3 regions of the Exiguobacterium sp. s102 genome follow, and region 1 is predicted to be linked to each of the others. Evidence: riboswitches for the same ligand, from Rfam matches in the RefSeq annotation. Region 1 holds a riboswitch; each other region holds the start of a gene.
What was found. Region 1 has a riboswitch for thiamine pyrophosphate ahead of KNQ02_RS07930 (thiamine phosphate synthase). Riboswitches for the same ligand answer to the same signal wherever they lie in the genome.
Positions count from the first base shown of each region.

Region 2: linked by a shared signal. The riboswitch ahead of tenA (thiaminase II) and the one ahead of KNQ02_RS07930 (thiamine phosphate synthase) in region 1 are both predicted to bind thiamine pyrophosphate.
Region 3: linked by a shared signal. The riboswitch ahead of KNQ02_RS14550 (ECF transporter S component) and the one ahead of KNQ02_RS07930 (thiamine phosphate synthase) in region 1 are both predicted to bind thiamine pyrophosphate.

Region 1 covers NZ_JACSML010000002.1:564,547-570,518, forward strand. Annotated here, with positions in the region: gene KNQ02_RS07915 (MFS transporter) at 1-787, opposite strand, end outside; gene KNQ02_RS07920 (OsmC family protein) at 993-1,418, shown strand; gene nagZ (beta-N-acetylhexosaminidase) at 1,415-2,644, shown strand; TPP riboswitch at 2,711-2,813, shown strand; gene KNQ02_RS07930 (thiamine phosphate synthase) at 2,903-3,493, shown strand; gene KNQ02_RS07935 (NAD(P)/FAD-dependent oxidoreductase) at 3,490-4,494, shown strand; gene thiS (sulfur carrier protein ThiS) at 4,478-4,681, shown strand; gene KNQ02_RS07945 (thiazole synthase) at 4,684-5,448, shown strand; gene KNQ02_RS07950 (ThiF family adenylyltransferase) at 5,445-5,972, shown strand, end outside.
Region 2 covers NZ_JACSML010000002.1:321,495-327,466, forward strand. Annotated here, with positions in the region: gene abc-f (ribosomal protection-like ABC-F family protein) at 1-1,730, opposite strand, end outside; gene KNQ02_RS06700 (DUF1002 domain-containing protein) at 2,012-2,893, opposite strand; TPP riboswitch at 3,081-3,186, shown strand; gene tenA (thiaminase II) at 3,261-3,962, shown strand; gene KNQ02_RS06710 (sporulation protein) at 4,113-4,886, opposite strand; gene KNQ02_RS06715 (class I SAM-dependent methyltransferase) at 4,985-5,972, shown strand, end outside.
Region 3 covers NZ_JACSML010000008.1:49,365-55,336, reverse strand. Annotated here, with positions in the region: gene KNQ02_RS14560 (energy-coupling factor transporter transmembrane component T family protein) at 1-414, opposite strand, end outside; gene KNQ02_RS14555 (ABC transporter ATP-binding protein) at 380-1,945, opposite strand; gene KNQ02_RS14550 (ECF transporter S component) at 1,942-2,520, opposite strand; TPP riboswitch at 2,620-2,718, opposite strand; gene KNQ02_RS14545 (50S ribosomal protein L25/general stress protein Ctc) at 2,808-3,446, opposite strand; gene KNQ02_RS14540 (DEAD/DEAH box helicase) at 3,819-5,972, opposite strand, start outside.

The DNA.
Region 1 (5,972 bases):
TGTTACTGAAAATCGAGACGACGCCGTACGCGAGGAGGATTGGACTGATCCAGGCCCGCGGCAGCTCGAGTTCAAGTTCGAGAATCGGCACGAGGTACGTGTAGACGACATAGGTCGCACCAAATCCGAACGACGGGATGAAGAAGGCAATCATGATACGTGGGTTCGCGAGCAGGCGCAGTTGATCCTTAACGGAACTTGTCGCCGTCGCCTGTTGCCGTGGAACGACTTTGAAAACGGCGAAAAAAGCAATCAGTCCGAGAGCTGTCGTCAGCCAAAACGTCGCTTCAAAACCGGCATGTTGCCCGATGAACGTGCCGATCGGGACGCCGAAGACGTTCGCGAGCGTGAAGCCGCCGAAGATGAACGACACGGCGACACCGCGTTTCGCGACCGGGACACTGTCACTCGCGACGACCATCGCAAGCGAAATCAAGACACCGGTCAGGACGGCCGTGACGATCCGTGTTGCGAGCAGTAGCGAGTAGGTGTCGGCGATGCTGCTGCAAAAGTTCAAGACGACCCAAACAAAGATCAGGCTGAGCATCAATTTGCGACGTTCGAAGCGTCCCGTGATCGACATCGTGAACGGTGTCCCGATCGCGAAGGCAATCGCAAAGGCGGAGACGAGTGTGCCGGCTTTCGCAATCGTAATTCCGAGGGCCGAAGCGATTTCTGATAAAATCCCGACAATGACGAATTCGCTTGTGCCTAAGACGAACGTCAGTAAGGAGAGGGTGGCGATTAAAAGCCAGTCCGTTTTACTTAAACGGGTAGTAGATGACATATCAATTCCTCAATTCTAGCGCTAAGCAGCGCGAAACTATCGTTTTTCAGAATAGCATGATTCGTGTGTCAGGTGAACGGGAATCGGATGGAAACGGAAAAGAAGAATTATTTTGAATAGCATGTCAATTTTCTTCAGGTGAGACTACGCTATAATGAAGGAGAGCGAAGCGAACCGAACTAAAAATCGAAAGGTAGTGAGAAAAATGCAAGCGACGATTACATGGAATCACAAGATGGGCTTTAGTGGAGTGACGGAGTCCGGACACCAACTGGCAATGGATGCAGCACCTGAAAATAACGGGGAGAACGGAGCACCACGACCAACTGAATTGTTGTTACACGCCGTCGCCGGCTGTACGGGAATGGACATCGTCTCCATTTTAGAAAAAATGCGTTTACCGTTAACCTCGTTTGAGATGGACATTGAGGGAGAACGGGCGACGGAACACCCGCGCCGCTTTACGACGATTTCGATTCATTATCGTCTCGAAGGCGACTTACCGGATGATAAAGTCCGCCGGGCCGTGTCGTTATCAAAAGATAAATACTGTTCTGTCTCGAAATCACTGAATGCTGAAATTGAAGTCTATTATTCAATCAATGGCGTCCGAAACGAGGAACCGCTTTGAAACCGATTTACGTGCTTTTAACGGCTTGCTTTTTGACGGCATGCGCGAGTGAACCGCCCCAAACCGAGACGAAACCGGAACCGAAGACGAGTCAGCAACAGCCGGTCGCTGACGAACCGACGGCTGCCGACCAGGCGGAGCAAGACATCAAACGTCAGCTCGCCAAACTCTCGACTGCTGAAAAGGTCGATCAATTGCTGTATATCGGGATCAGTGGGACGACGTTATCGGACGCGGACCGAAGTCTGTTAAACGATCACGCGATAGGCGGTGTCCTGTTACTCGGAGGCAATATCACGTCAGACGCCCAGCTGAAAACCTTGACGGCAGCAATCAAGGACGCACAAGACGACGAAGCGCTCGCGTTCCTCGGCTTCGATGAAGAAGGAGGACGTGTCAGTCGTGTCCCGGATCAAACGTTTCATTTACCTCCGAGTCTGACGCTCGGTCAGAAAAACGATCCGGCATTGATGCAAAAGGCCGGACAGGCGCTTGGTGCGATGTCACGGTTTTATGGATTCAATATGGATTTTGCCCCGGTTCTTGATGTCAACAGTAACCCGGTGAACCCGATCATCGGTGACCGGGCACTCAGTGCTGAGCCGGATGATGTCGCCCGGCTCGGTGTCCCGTTAATGCTGGGAATCAAGTCGGAAGATGTCGTGCCGGTCATCAAACATTTTCCCGGACACGGGGATACGACCGTCGATTCGCATGTCGGCTTACCGACCGTGACGAAGACGAAAGCGCAACTCGAGCAACTGGAACTCGTCCCGTTCAAAGCGGCAATCGATGCCGGAGCGGAAATGGTGATGGTCGCACACATTTTATTCCCGGCGCTCGACCCAGACAATCCGTCGTCGTTATCAGAGCCGGTCATGCAACAACTGTTGCGTGAAGAGTTGAAGTTCGATGGCGTCATCGTGACGGACGACCTCGTAATGGGTGCGATCACGAAACAATATGGTCTCGCCCAAGCTTCGCGTCTCGCCCTCGAACGTGGTGCCGACATGGCGATGTTCTCGCAAGCCGGTGCTTACACGGATGTTCATGCGGCAATTATGCAGGGGATCAAGGACAAGTCACTATCACAGGCTGACCTCGACGCGAAAGTGACACGTGTCTTACGTCTGAAACAAACGTATGATTTAGCAGACACGAAGCTGATTCCAACGCGTGAACAATTGACGGAACAGGTCAAAACGGTCACGGATCGGCTGAACTGACAAGTCAGACTAGAAATCAAGCGAGCGGTCATGGTAGACTACGAATGAACCAACCAACACTAAATAGTTCTACACTAGGGGAGTCTCGCAGCAGACTGAGACGGAAATATCCGGACCCTTTGAACCTGATCTAGTTCGTACTAGCGGAGGGAAGTGGCTTCTGATTATCATCCTGTCTCAGGTCTTACCTGGACATTTTTCGGACCACTCCATCATGTTCATGGGGTGGTCCTTTTTGTGTAGCAAGGAGGAGAAGGTATGCGTCCGAAGTTACATATTGTGACGACCGGGACAAAAGAGCTGACACATCTTCTAGAAGTCTTGCCGGCTGTTGTGCCTTATGTCGACATGATTCATATCCGGGAACCGGGTTGGTCGGCGGACCGACTCGTCCAATTGATCGAGGAGCTAGTATGCGCCGGTGTTCCAAGTGAAAAACTAATCGTCCATGACCGGCTCGATGTCGCCCTCGTGACGAAGTCAAGTGTCCAGTTGACATCGCGCAGTATTCCCGTCGCTGTCGTGCGGCGTCAATTCAGCGAGCTACAAATCGGCCGATCAATCCACTCCTTGACGGAAGCGCTTGAGACGGGCAGCGACTTCGTCATGTATGGTCATGTCTTTGCGACGGCGTCAAAACAGGACGTCGCCCCGCGCGGACTAGCGGCACTCGCGCAAATCGTCACGTTTTCAAAAGTCCCCGTCATCGCGATTGGCGGGATTCAGCCGGAGAATGTCGCGGGTGTCCTCGCGACCGGAGTTGCTGGCATCGCTGTGATGTCAGGGATTCTCGGTCAGGCAAATCCGGTCGAAGCAGTCCGGTCGTATCGCGAGGTGCTTGATCAATGAAAGCAACAGAGACGTTAATCGTCGGCGCAGGCGTAATCGGTTTGACACTCGCCTACGAATTGCTCAAACGAGGACAACCGGTACGCGTGCTTGAGCAAAATCGTTCCAGTGAAGGAGCGACGCGAGCGGCAGCCGGCATGCTTGCGACGGATCATGAACTGATCCCTGCCTTACATCAACTGGCGGCAGCGAGTCGACAGCTTTATCCCGACCTCGTCCGTGAGCTGTTTAATGAGACCGGCATTGATAGTGGCTATAAAGAAAACCCGTTTCGACTGATCCGTGCAGACGGGGACATCCGGTTCGCTTCAGTCGGTCAAATCGATCCCGTCCAGTTGACGCGTTCGCTCCGTCACGCGATTAAAGCCCGCGGAGGTGTGATTGAAGAACAGACAATGGTCACGGGACTGCACCGGGCAGGGGCGACCGTCGTCGGCGTTGCGACAAGTAACGGTAAGCGCGAAGCCGGGAACGTCGTGGTCGCAAGCGGTCGGGGATCAGAAGCGTTACTCGCGACGAGTGGTGTCGAGATCGCGACGGTACCGGTCAAAGGCGAATGCCTCGCCGTCCGGCTTCCGGGGCATGTCTTGACCGAGACGTTGTTTAGCGACGACGTGTACCTCGTCCCGAAGTTTGACGGACGGATCATCATCGGGGCGACGGAACGGATCGGTGACGAGACGACAGGGGTCAGCGTCAGCGGGATTGAACATCTCCTGCAGGCGGCGGTGCGACTGTTCCCAGCAATCAGAGAAGCGGAAATCGTGGACATCTGGTCCGGGATTCGTCCACAAACAGCGGACGGATTGCCTTATCTCGGGCAGGTCCCGGGAGTCGGGCACCTATTCGTCGCGACCGGGCATCATCGGCACGGGATATTACTCGCCCCGATCACGGCGTCCGTCCTGGCAGACGAGGTAACGGGAATCACGCCGAAATATGAGCTTCGTCCGTTTTCATTACATGAATCGAGGAGGAACACGAATGCAACTCACCATTAATGGTCAACCGTATACGCTTGACGGAACGATTTCGACAATCGACGGATTGATTCATCATCTCAATTTGACGGAAAAAATGGTCATCATCGAACAGAATCGACAGATTGTCGAGCGGACAGCATACCAAAACACACCCATTCAAACAGGCGATTCATTTGAAATCGTTCACTTCGTAGGAGGCGGTTAATCATGTTAACGATTGGTCAAACGACATTTCAGTCGCGGTTATTACTCGGAACGGGCAAATACCCCGACGTGACGACACAGCAGCAAGCAGTCGAGGCATCAGGAGCAGACATCCTGACCTTTTCCGTTCGCCGGATGGATATCTTCGAAGCGAGTCAACCGAACTTTTTAGAGGCGCTTGATTTGAGTCAGTATCATTTATTACCGAACACGGCGGGGGCGAAGACAGCGGAAGAAGCGGTTCGGCTGGCAAAACTTGCCCGCGCGTCCGGACTGTGCGACATGGTCAAAGTTGAAGTCATCGGCTGTGATAAAACGCTGTTACCGGACCCAATCGAAACGTTGCGGGCATCGGAAGAATTATTAAAAGAAGGATTCACCGTCTTACCGTATACGTCAGACGATCTGTTGTTGGCACGAAGACTGGAAGAACTCGGGTGTCACGCCATCATGCCTGCCGCGTCCCCGATCGGATCCGGACAAGGGATTCTTAATCCACTGGCCTTAAGCTTCATCATCGAACAGATGACGGTCCCGGTCATCGTCGATGCAGGAATCGGTTCACCGACCGATGTCGCCTACGCAATGGAACTCGGTGCAGACGCCGTCTTACTTAATTCGGCCGTCGCCCATGCGAAAGACCCGGTCAAGATGGCGCGAGCGATGAAGCTTGCCGTCGAAGCGGGACGACTTGGCTTTGAAGCGGGACGGATCGAAAAGAAACGGTACGCGACGGCGAGTAGTCCCGAGACAGGGATGAGTCGATGACGGATCGTTATTCACGGCAAATCCGGTTTCGGCCGATCGGTCAGGCGGGACAAGATGAGCTGACAAAAAAACATGTTCTCCTCATCGGCATGGGCGCACTCGGAACGGCAAGTGCCGAACAACTCGTCCGTGCCGGAATCGGCAAGCTGACGATCGTCGACCGTGATTACGTCGAGTGGAGCAATCTCCAGCGGCAGCACCTTTACACGGAGGACGATGCCGCGCAGCATGTCCCGAAAGCGATCGCGGCGGAGCGCCGCTTAAATGCCATCAATCAGGAAGTCGAGATTATAGCCCACGTCACCGATGTCACGCGTTACGAATTACCGCAATTGATTCCTGGTGTCGATTTGATTCTTGACGCAACCGATCACTTCGATATCCGGATGCTGATCAATGATGTGGCGGCGCAACACAAGATTCCGTGGATTTACGGCGGCTGCGTCGGGAGTTACGGCATGACCTATACGGTCCTCCCGGACGAGACCCCGTGCCTGCATTGTTTGCTCGAACATTTACCACGC
Region 2 (5,972 bases), 240 kb from region 1:
GCCACCTCATCCTCTAGCTGTTGAATCTGCTGTTCGAGTTCGCCTGCATTTAAAGCCGGATGTTTCCCGGCTACCGGCGTCCGGGTAGCGCGGGGCGTGGGTGCCGCTGATTCGACGATTGACCGGGCATGTCGTTTTTCGGCAGCATATTGGTAAGAACCGTGAAAGATTTCTGTCGTGTCATCTAGCCAATAGGTTTTCGAGAAGAGTCGGTTCAAGAAATAACGGTCGTGCGATACGGCAATCAGCGTTCCGTCAAAGTGCTCGAGTGCTTCTTCAAGCGCCTCGCGGGATTCAATGTCGAGGTGATTCGTCGGTTCGTCAAGAATCAGGACATTAAGCGGCGAATGGACAAGAATCGCGAGCATCAAGCGCATCTTTTCCCCGCCGCTTAACGCAGTAATCGGTAAGAAGACACGTGGACCGAAAAAGAGGAAACGGGCCAACAGGGAGCGAGCTGTTCCTTCGTCCGCCGAAACGTGTGAGCGGAAGTAATCGATCAGTCGCTCTTCACCCGGCATATCGACGTGTTGCGATAAAAATCCGACCTGATTTGACGGACCACGCGTGACACGTCCGTTCGTCGGCTGGAGTTGTCCAAGTAAGACACGTAATAACGTCGTTTTCCCACTTCCGTTCGCACCGACGATTCCAATCCGGTCACGTGCCGCGGCTTCGAAATCGAGCGACGCGAACAACTTCCGGCCGGCGACGGAAAGCGTGACATCCTCAAGACGGTAAACGATTTGACTGAGTTGCCCTTGCGACGAAAAGCGGATGTCAGGCACCGCTTTTTCCAGGAGCGGCCGTTTGAGTCGCTCAATCCGTTCGAGTGCCCGTTCCATGGCTTTTGCTTTTCGGAACAGTTTTTCGCTTGGCGGAGAGGCTTCATTTGCCCACTGGCGCAAGCGCCGAATCGCATCCTTCATCTGTTTGATTTTCTTTTGTTGTTCCGTGTAGGCGTGGAATTGTTCGAGGAGCAGGCGTTCTTTCGCGACCGTGTACGCCGAATAATTTCCTGGGTAGATTGTCAGTTCACCATCTTCAAGTTCAGCGATCAAGTTGACACTTGCGTCAAGAAACACGCGATCATGCGAGACGATGATGACAGCGCCCGGATAACTGTTTAAAAATTGTTCGAGCCATTCGATTGCTGCGAGATCGAGGTGATTCGTCGGTTCGTCGAGAATCAACAAGTCTGGTTCCACCAGCAGCATCCGGCCGAGGCAGATTTTCGTTTGTTCGCCACCACTTAATTGAGAAAAGGGACGTGTCAGCAAGGCATCGAGGTGGAGTCCGTTAATCATGCGCTGGATTTTCGAGTCGAGCAGGTAACCGTCCTGTTGTTCGAATTGTTCGGTCACACGCGTATACTCATTTAGCACATCGTCCAGGTGGTCAGCACTTGCCATTTGTTGTTCAAGCTGATGCATCGTCGTCCGTAAGGCGACGATTTGGGCAAATGCGGTCCAGAGAACATCAAGGCCCGTCAATTCTTCTGCGAACTGTGGAATTTGAGCCAAATAACCGATGGAAAGTCCTTTTTTGAGATAAAGGGTTCCGCTGTCCGCTGTTTCGAGTTGCGCGATTAAACGCAGTAACGTGGTTTTTCCGGTTCCGTTTCGACCGATCAATCCGATGCGGTCAGCTTGCTTAAGATAGAGCGAGACATCGGTTAAGACGGATGCTCCCCCAAATTGTTTTGTCAGGTGTTGGATGTCGCAAATCATGATCAGTAACTTCCTTTCATGCGCATCAAAAAACGGAGAACGCAAATAGCGCTCTCCGTTTACCGTAAAAGGTGCGCTTTGCTTTATTTTTCAGATGGATGTTCCTAAGAAAAGGGCAGACTCGTCCTTTAGAACGCCATTTCATGAAAAATCGCGCGCAACAGATAAAGTTGTTCCATCAACCATTGCTTACACGCAGCAAAACCCATCTTTTACACCACCTTTTCGTTTCGATAAAGTTAGTTTACCATGTTTTGAACTGAAAATGAAATCGTTTTCAGTTACTTGAACAGTCCGGAAATCGAGTTAAAGAACTTACTTAAGCCGTCAAACAGTTTTGCAAAAAATCCTTTCGTTTCTTCGGAGGTCGCGAACGCGTGGATATCTTGCCCGGCACCCTTTAATCCGGTCTCGATTTGTCCCCAGTTCAAGTCAGCTTTCTCCATTTGACTGAACAATGACGTCAACCGCTCCATTTGGGCGTCCGACAACTGGATGTTGTTATTTTGAATGACTTGGATGATGACATTCTCGATATCGACTTTGGTTTTCGGCTTTTGTTTGGCGATCTCTGCTTTGATTTCATTCATCAGTTCGGCGACTTTGTCCGTCCCGACCGTTTTTCCGACATCGGAAGTGACCGATAACTCTTGTTGGGCTAAATCTTTTCGTTCATCCGTCAATTTAATGCCGGTCTCAGCCGACGTTTGATCGTATGCTTTCATGATCCCCGTCAAAGCAGAGGTCCCGGTGACTTTATAAGGGGAAGTGATTGTGATGTCGGCGTCCGTTACGCCTGCAGTGACGAGCGCGTTCAAGTACATGTCTTTTGTTACCCAGGTAATGTTTTCGATCGCGACAGATAAACCGTCGCCTTTTTCAGCGAGTTCGATTTTTGCGGAAGAGTACATATTGCCGCCGAGTTGCGATTGGGGAACGTTTTTCCCTAAATATTTTTCTTCATCCGCTGCCGTGGCGATGACGGGCGTAATGCCTTCCGGCGCATTCAATCGGGCGAGTACCCAGGCTTTATCCTTTGCCCCGAGCGATTCACCAAGCGTGATGATTGTTTTATCGACGACTTGCTCTGCTGAAGCAGCAGTCGGTAGAAGTAAACTTGTCGCTAAAAGCGTCGTGGTCATGATTTTTGTTGCTTTATTCATAGTATAAATCCTCCGAGTATAGTAGGTAGTATCAGGTGCTAATTTCATTGTAAGTGACGTCTTCCAGAACGGAATCGGTCTTGAGGCGGAATGAACCGCCCACCTCGTGTCCCTAATCCTATACTACATTTCATTTAAAATCCTGATCATGTGACTGAAAAAATGATATAGTGAAGAGGAATTAAATAATGACCACTAGGGGAGTCGGTAGGCCGACTGAGACGACGAAGACGTTCGGACCCTTTGAACCTGATTAAGTTTGGACTTACGGAGGGAAGTGGCGTGAATATCTCTCTTGTTGTCTCTTCACGTCATGCCCTGTTCGTAGGGTGTGGCGTTTTTTGATTCAACAAAAGGGGGAATTAGGTTGAAATTCAGTCAAGAAATTCGGCAAGCCGCAAAAACATATTGGGACAGCAGTTTTTCCCATCCATTCGTCACAGGCATTGGTGACGGGACGTTACCGCTCGAAAAATTTCGACATTATGTCATGCAGGATGCGTATTACTTAAAACATTTCGCAAAAATTCAAGCCCGGGCCGCCTCAAAGGCAACGGATTTTGCGACGATCGCGGAACTCGCGGAACATGCGACATCGACCTATGCGGCTGAGCTATCACTCCATCAATCGTTTTTTGAACCGCTCGCTATTACGGAAGCGGATTTAGCAGCGTTCGAACCGGCACCGACTGCGTATGCCTATGTCTCACATATGCATCATGCGAGCGAGGGGACACTCGGGGAAACGATTGCAGCGATTTTACCGTGTTACTGGCTTTATTATGAAGTCGGACAACAACTGTTGACGAAGTCACCGGCGTCACCGATTTATCAACAGTGGATTGCAACATACAGCTCGGAATGGTTCGAACGGGTCGTCTTTGAACAGGTCGACCGGCTGGATGCTTTGGCGGCGCAAGCGACTGAAGCAGAACGGGAACGGATGAAACACCATTTCGTCAGAAGCTGTTATTACGAATTGATGTTTTGGGAAATGGGCTGGACGGAAGAAACGTTTGAACGTCTCTTTACACAAGTTACGCGTCAACCAAAAGTAACGAAACGATAAGTACAGCTTTAGCCGCTGTTGATCAGCGCGATCAGACGGCAGACTGCACAAAACCTGAGCAATTTTCAGCTTTCGTAAAGAAAGTCATGGCAATCGCTCAGGTTTTTTTGTTGGTGGATTACAGGCATGATGAAAATTCTGGTAAGGAAATCAGCTGTACCGTTCAATCAAATCGTTTAATTGTTGTTTGACGGCGTTTCGGTCCATCAAATCGTGGTTCGATAAGGATAGCTTCGTCATCGTCTCATCCGCACCCGCCATCTCACTGAAGAGCGAACCTAAGTCGTGGGCACGACGGTCGATTTGCAAGACGATGTCGATGCCGGTACGGTCTTGGAGCATGATGAGTTCGACTTCATCGAGTTTATGGGCGAAGTACGTATTGCGTGCCGAATACTCGAGTTCCTGGGCGATCGGTAAATCCTTCCGGTAACGCCCGGGAAGTTTTTCCGTGTCCGCTTTCTTGAGTCGGAAGCCAAGTTCTTCCATCGCTTCTAAGATAACGGATTGGAGGTCATTGGCTTGGACGATGATGGCGTCCCGGTCTGACGGATCGACCGCCTGGGCGATATCGAGACCCGTTTCAATCCATGACTTCGATTGACTGACCGAGAGCGGCGTATTGAATGGTACTTGAAGCGTAAACGGAATTTCGCGTTCGACACCTGCTTCAATCGTAAAGGCGGCTTCGTTTAGCGAAAAACGATCGAGTGTGAACGTCGTAAATGTCGTGCTGTCCCTGACTTCTTCTTTATATTGTGTATTAAACGCTAAATAAATCCGATCGATTTCTTGGTCGACATTGCCGCCTTTAATATGGACGGTTCCGTGAATCTGTCCGCCTGGCTCACAGCGTTCGCTGTCGAGTCGTGTATCGACTGTGGCGGCACCGATTCCGATTTGTGATAAAAGTTTTTTGAACATCGTTCGTTCCTCCTTTAATGATGAAGCTACCTTACTTGTCGAATAGGGTGGAATTTGCTACAGTTTCGAAAGAACAATCAGAAAAGGACGGGACTACAGTGGAATTACACCAAGTAAAAGAATTACTCACTCAAAAGCTCGAGGCTGCTGCTCTCGTGCATGCAACGATTAGTGGTCCGCGCCAAAAGTCGAATGATCTTCGAAGAATCAAACTAAAACCGATTCTATTGAAAGATACGTATGCAATCCAGTTAGAGTTTCAATATGAACGGATAATTAAACACGAAAATTTGTCGGTTGATGAATTTTTAGAACGACTCGACGGATTGATGGAGGAATTCCGTCAATTTTTATTCCGTTTCGAGACGGAAGAAGTTCAGTTCCAGTTATCCAAAAAAATGAAAGTATCGTTAAAAACAACGCAACAGTCACCCCTGCAAGCAGAACTGTCGCATAACCGTAAAAAAAGTCATCTCCTTGAAGATGGTGTCGTCGTTCCGTTTTTAGTCCGACTCGGTGTCATGACGGAAGACGGACAAGTCAAACGGCAAAAGTACGATAAATTTAAACAAATCAATCGGTTCCTGGAGTTCGTCGAAGATAGTATTTCCGCGTTACCGACAGACCGAACGTTACGGATTCTTGATTTCGGTTGTGGAAAATCGTACTTGACGTTTGCCTTGTATCATTATTTAAGTGTCGTCAAAGGCTTCGACTTGAAAGTGACCGGACTTGATCTCAAAAAAGAAGTCATCGAAGAATGTACAGCGATTGCGCGCGATCTCGACTATACGAATCTCGAGTTTCGTGTCGGGGACGTCCATGATTATAACGAAGATACAGAGGTTGACTTAATGGTGACGCTTCATGCCTGTGACGTCGCAACGGATGTTGCACTTGCCCGCGCCGTTGATTGGAATGCGTCTGTCATCTTAAGTGTCCCGTGTTGTCAAAAAGAACTCAATCGTCAACTCGACTGTTCACCACTCGACGTCATGTTGCAACACGGGCTGATTCAAGAGAAGTTCGCTTCGCTTGCGACGGATTCGATCCGTGCCGAAATCTTGACGCTCGTCGGTTACGAGA
Region 3 (5,972 bases), on a different contig from region 1:
CGGAAGGCGGCACTGATGAATCAGGCTCATGACGAACCGGGTTTGGTCGGTCGTCGCGATGAACGTCAAACTGAGGAAGACGAAGGCGAGCATCCGCAGTGCAATCAACCAGGCATGACCGATACTTTCTTCCGTGACGCGAAACCAACCGAATGACCAAACTTCCGTACTGCCTTTTCCGAAGGCTGCCATCATCCAAAATGTCAGCAAGAACAAGACGAGGTAGGGGGAGACCCGTTTGGCGAGCGTCAACAGTGACCAACCGGAGCAGCCCAATCCGACCGCAGCGAGTAAAAGTAAGGCTATCGTTTCGCGTAACGTCGGTGCCGCAATCAAGAGCACCATCACGTACAGGAGGGCACCGAGCTTGAGTGCCGGATTAATACGTGCGAGCGGGGAGTCGTTTTCCTGCACGACGTTTCACCTCCTCGAGTTGCTGATACAAATACGATAACGGACGAGAGAGTTGGTTATGCTCGAGTAACGTCTCGTCTTTAAACAAAGTGTCCGGTGTGCCGTCGAACTGAAGTCGCCCGTCACCAAGGACGAGGACCCGGTCGGCATACTGGTGGACCAGCTCCATGTCATGCGTCACCATGATCAGCGTCGTCCCGTTTAATCGCGCCTGCTCGAACATCTCGATGAGTTGACTTGTCGTCTCGGCATCTTGACCGAACGTCGGTTCATCGAGTAACAGGACGTCTTTTGGTTCTAACAACATCGTTGCGACGCTGAGCCGTCGCTTTTGACCCATGCTCAGGGCGAGGGGCGACTGACGGGCGACATGGGTTAACCGGTAGGATTGCAACGCCGTTTCAATCCGCTCCGGCGTCGGTGCATCCATGCTGATTACGAGCTCGTCTTCGACCGTCTGCTTGAGAAATTGGAGCTCTGGCTGTTGAAAGACGAATCCGACGTGTCGGTAATAGCTCCGACTTTTCCATGTCCGCAGTTCTTTTTCGAACAAGCGGACCGTACCGCCTTGCGCCGGAATCAATTTCGCCAGTGTTTCGAGCAACGTGCTTTTCCCGGCACCGTTCGATCCGACGACCATGATCCATTCTCCGGCGTGTGTTGCAAGCGACAGGTTATCGACAATCACTTGCTTACGGCGTCCTAACGCGGTGCGCGTCAGCGCGAACGTCGTGTCGTGCCGAACCGGAGGACGGTTGTTAGTCACTTTTCGTAACCGCCCCGCCTGGGAAGAAGCGGGGGGCACGGTTTCCAGTTCATACGGGTAGAGGAGCGGCGTCGCAATGCCGCGTCGTTCAAGTTCATCGCGATACTGACCGAAGACATCAAGCGGCGGACCATCGCGTAAAATCGTTCCGCCGTGATCGAAGACGAGCACCCGGTCACTGAACGTCACACAGCGGTCAAGCTGATGTTCAATCAGAACGAGCGTCAACGTCCGGTCGTGATGGAGTTCCTCAATCAGCTGCATCAAAACCCGATGTCCTGCCGGATCGAGTTGCGCCGTCGGTTCGTCAAGCAATAGAATATCCGGCTCAAGCGCTAGGACGCAGGCGAGGGCGAGTCGTTGTTTCATCCCTCCTGACAGTTGCATAATCGGTGTCGTCAGCGGCACGTCCAGACCGACACGTGCCAGTACGGCGTCAATCCGGTCATCCATCTGACTGCGGTCGACTGAGCGATTTTCAAGACTAAAGGCAACTTCCGCTCCGACGGTCTGCATGCAGAACTGGTCGTCCGGATTTTGAAAAAGGATTCCGACCGTCCCATTCGTTTTGCAGTGGCCGCTGACATCGGCTTCGATCGCGTCAGGTAATAAGCCGGCGAGAACATGTAAAAACGTCGTTTTCCCACTGCCGCTCGGTCCGACGAGCAACGTCGTTTCCCCTTCGTGTAGCGTCACCGTCACCTTGTGCAGGACGTTGTCATGTTGCCCCGGATAGCGGACAGACAAGTCGTTACAATGAATCATGCTGCATCCGGCTTCCGCCGCTTACGCCCGATCGCATAACCGTTCAACGTCCCTGTCTTGACGAGCGCATCGACGATGACTTTCGCAAGTAATCCACCGAGCAATGCACCGCTGACGAGTTGAAGGGAAAACGTCAACAGAAGTGTCGTCGTCGTATAGTAGGCGAAACCATTGACGACAAGACTATAGACCATACTACCAATTGCGGCGAACATTCCGGATAGAACTAACGTCATCGTGTTGAACTTCCGGTATCCGAAGAGGGCAAAAGCGATTTCGGCACCGATTCCTTGAGCGAAACCAATCAATAAGGCCGATAATCCGAAGTGACTCCCCGTGAATAATTCGACAGCCGCGGCGACGACTTCTGCAATCAGTGCTGCCCCGGGCTTTTGAATGATGTAGGCGACAAGCGGACTCGCGATGACCCAAATCCCGAACATCCAGTTCGATCCGACCGGTCCGAAGATCGCGGAAATCGGTAACCACAATGTCGACCACCCTAAGTAGAGTACCCCGCAAGCAACCGACAACATCATCATGACAATGATTTCTTTCATTTTCCAACTGTTCATGTTCCTATCTCCCTTTGGCACAACCACCAGACAAACAAAAAGACCGCCCTCTATGAAAGAGAGCGGTCGCTGAATCTGCAAACATGCAGAAAAATTGAACGAATTACCGCTCCACTTTCCTACGCTAGTATGAACTAGATCAGGTTCAAAGGGTCCGAAGTGAATCGTCTCAGCCAATGGGCTCCCCTAGTGGATGTGCATATAGTGTGTACGCTATTTACTGTACCGACTCTACCGACAGTTGTCAATACAGATAAAAACCCTCCGCGAGGGGAGGGTAAGAAAAATTATTCTTTTTCTTTCGTTTGTTCTTCAGTAGAAACTTCTTCTGTCGCTTCAGCTGGTTCTTCAGCATCTGCTTCTTCGAGATCCGCTTCAAGTGTCGATTCGACGACGGCAACGACTTGAATGTCACCTTCCGTAACGATACGGTATTCTTTTTCTTCCGGTAAATCCGAAACCGATAGAGAATCACCGAGGTTAAGATTTGTCACATCGACTTCGACGCGTTCCGGTAATTTATCTGGTGTAGCTGCAACTGTTACTTTAAAGAGTGTTTGTGAAAGATATCCACCAAGTTTTGCACCAGCCGCTTCGCCGACGAGGACGATATCTGTTTCGACTTCTGTTTCTTCATCCATTTTAACAGCGATGAATTCAACGTGCTTGATTGTTGGTGTGAAGATATCCATATCGAGTTTGTTGATCAGTGTGTTGACTTTTTTACCACCGATTTGAAGTGCAACAAGTGCATTCTCACCATGTTCGCGAACGACTTTGATCAATGCTTTTTCGTCAAAGGCAATCGGTGTACTTTCCACTTTGTAACCATACACGACACCAAGAGCTTTTCCTTCATGACGTAATTGCTTTCTAAGTGAGCGTGGGCGTACTTCGCGTTCTTCTACTTTTAATGTTACTGACATGTTCATTTCCCCCTTGAATTTGGTATAGCCCTCAAAAGGTAATGAAGAAAGGAGTGGAACGAATCGTTCCGGATCAAGACGGTGCATCGAATGCTATTTCAAATTGATTTCATAAAAATGAAGATCGAAGTGAGTGGTTAGCATTTCTCTCCCAGGTCATTACGCTGATATTGAGAAACATGTGGTTGTAAAAGCAACTCGCTGATGCGGTGCTATGATAGTTATACCCCCGTAACATTAAAAGCTAAACATCAACCGGCGAAAAAACGATAGCCAGAAACCTGTTCTCCCTAGAGCAGCAACGGTTTACATCATGTAAAGAAATCATTGGACGAAGCAGCTCCCTTAAAAATATAGGCGGTGAACTTCCTCTTATTCAAGCAATTGAACCATCTCATCGACCGATAACGCAAGTGACGCCGGTTGTTCAAGTATGTCCGTCACGAGTGTCGCCTTCCGCTCCTGCAGCTCGATGATTTTTTCTTCGATCGTGCCTTTCGTGATTAATTTAATGACTTCGACCGTCTGTGTTTGTCCCATCCGGTGTGCCCGGTCAGCCGCTTGCTGTTCGACAGCCGGATTCCACCAACTGTCATATAAGATGACGGTATCCGCCGTCGCCAGGTTCAGTCCGGTGCCGCCCGCCTTCAGTGAAATCAAAAACAGATCGACTTCGCCTGCATTAAAACGGTCGCAGCGTTCGAGACGCTCCGCAATCGGTGTATCCCCGCGCAGTTCGAAATGAGGGAGGTGCAACTCATGCAGGTCGTCCCGAATCAAATCGAGCATTTTTGTAAACTGTGAAAAAATTAAGATCCGTTTGCCTGCTGCCCGTTTTTCTTGAATCAAGGCGAGCAACCGGTCCCGTTTCGCCGACCGGCCACGGTAGTTTTCGACGAACAACCGGGGGTCGCAACAGATTTGCCGGAGCCGGGTCAATCCGGCGAGTAACTTCATCCGTTCTTCCGGTTTTGACTGATCGAGATGCTGTAACGTCTCGAGCTGTAACTTTGCCAAGTGGGCGGCATAGAGTTTTTTCTGACCCGCCGTCAGTTCCGTGTACTGATGGACGACTTGTTTCGCCGGCAACTGTTGCAAAACATCTTTTTTCGTCCGGCGCAGCAAAAACGGTTCGACGAATTGTTGGACGTCCCGTGCTGACCAGTCGAGAAACCGTTGCCGGTCCGGCAAGAGTGTCGGGAAGACGACGTCAAAGATTGACCAGAGATCAAGCGTCTTGTTTTCGAGCGGCGTCCCCGTCAAGGCAAACCGCCGCGTCGCCCACAGTTGTTTTAAGCTGACCGTCGTCTGCGACCGTGGATTCTTCAGATGTTGTGCTTCATCAAAAAAGATACAATCGTAATGGATCGTTTGATGATTTTTGATGTCGAGCCGGAGCGACGGGTAGGAGATGATGAGAATGACGTCGTCCGGCAAGTCTTCGAGCTGTCGTAAGCGCGACGCACGACTTCCACTGAGCACATGGACGGTGCGTGTCGGAGCAAAGCGGCGCAGCTCTGCTGCCCAGTTGTAGAGGAGTGACGCCGGGGCGACGATCAAGACACGTGCACTCGGGAGCGTTTCGATATAACCGATGGCTTGAATCGTTTTGCCGAGTCCCATCTCGTCCGCTAAGATGCCATGACAGTCGTGTGCCGCAAGACTCTTGAAGAAGCGGACGCCGTCTTGCTGATACGGCAAAAGTTGTGTCGCGAGCGGTTCCGGTAACGCCAGTCGTTCTGTTTTTCCGGCTTTCATCTCGAGCAATCGTTCCTTCAGTTGACTGTGGACCGTCAAGAAGGCAGCCGGGGTCAACAGGGCCAAGTTCGGCACGGCAGGAACGGTCAATTCCGCTTCAAGTAACGTCTGTTCCGTCGCTTCGACTTCCTGTAACAGTCGTTTGATTTGCGTGAAGGCACGGTCTTCAAGCGACAGCAATTGTCCTGAACGTAAACGGTGGTACGTCTTTTGCGTCACGAGTGACGCAAGGACCGCCGACAGTTCTTGTTCTGAAATCCCGTCCATCGAAAACTTGAATGTCAACCAATCGAGTCGCTTCGTCACATTGACTTCAATTTTCGGATGGAATGGACCGGGGAGCAATGCCGTTTTGATACTCGCCGTCGCGTATAACTCGAGTTGACCGAGGGCAACCATCGGGTCAAGTAAACCTTTTAAGACAACGTAGTGATTACTTTCTCCTTCTACTACATAACGGGCTTGATCCGCGCGGAGTCCTGTCGCTTTCAAGTAACGCGTCACCGCCCGCTCCGTCGATAAGTCACGCCCGATCCAGCGTGTCGGAGTCAACGGGTTGACGGTTTTGCCGTCGTAATCAAACGTGACGACGACTTCCAGCCGGGTATTGATCCGGTCGAGAGCCAGTTTGACGCGAGGGGACCCGCTGACGAGTCGGCCCCGGACAGCGGCACTCATCCAGATGTCCGCCCGTTCCCGTAACCAGTCGCGGTCGTTCAGTAAACGGTCGAAGTAGGGCAGGGACAAGAGATAACTGCGTTGTGTCGT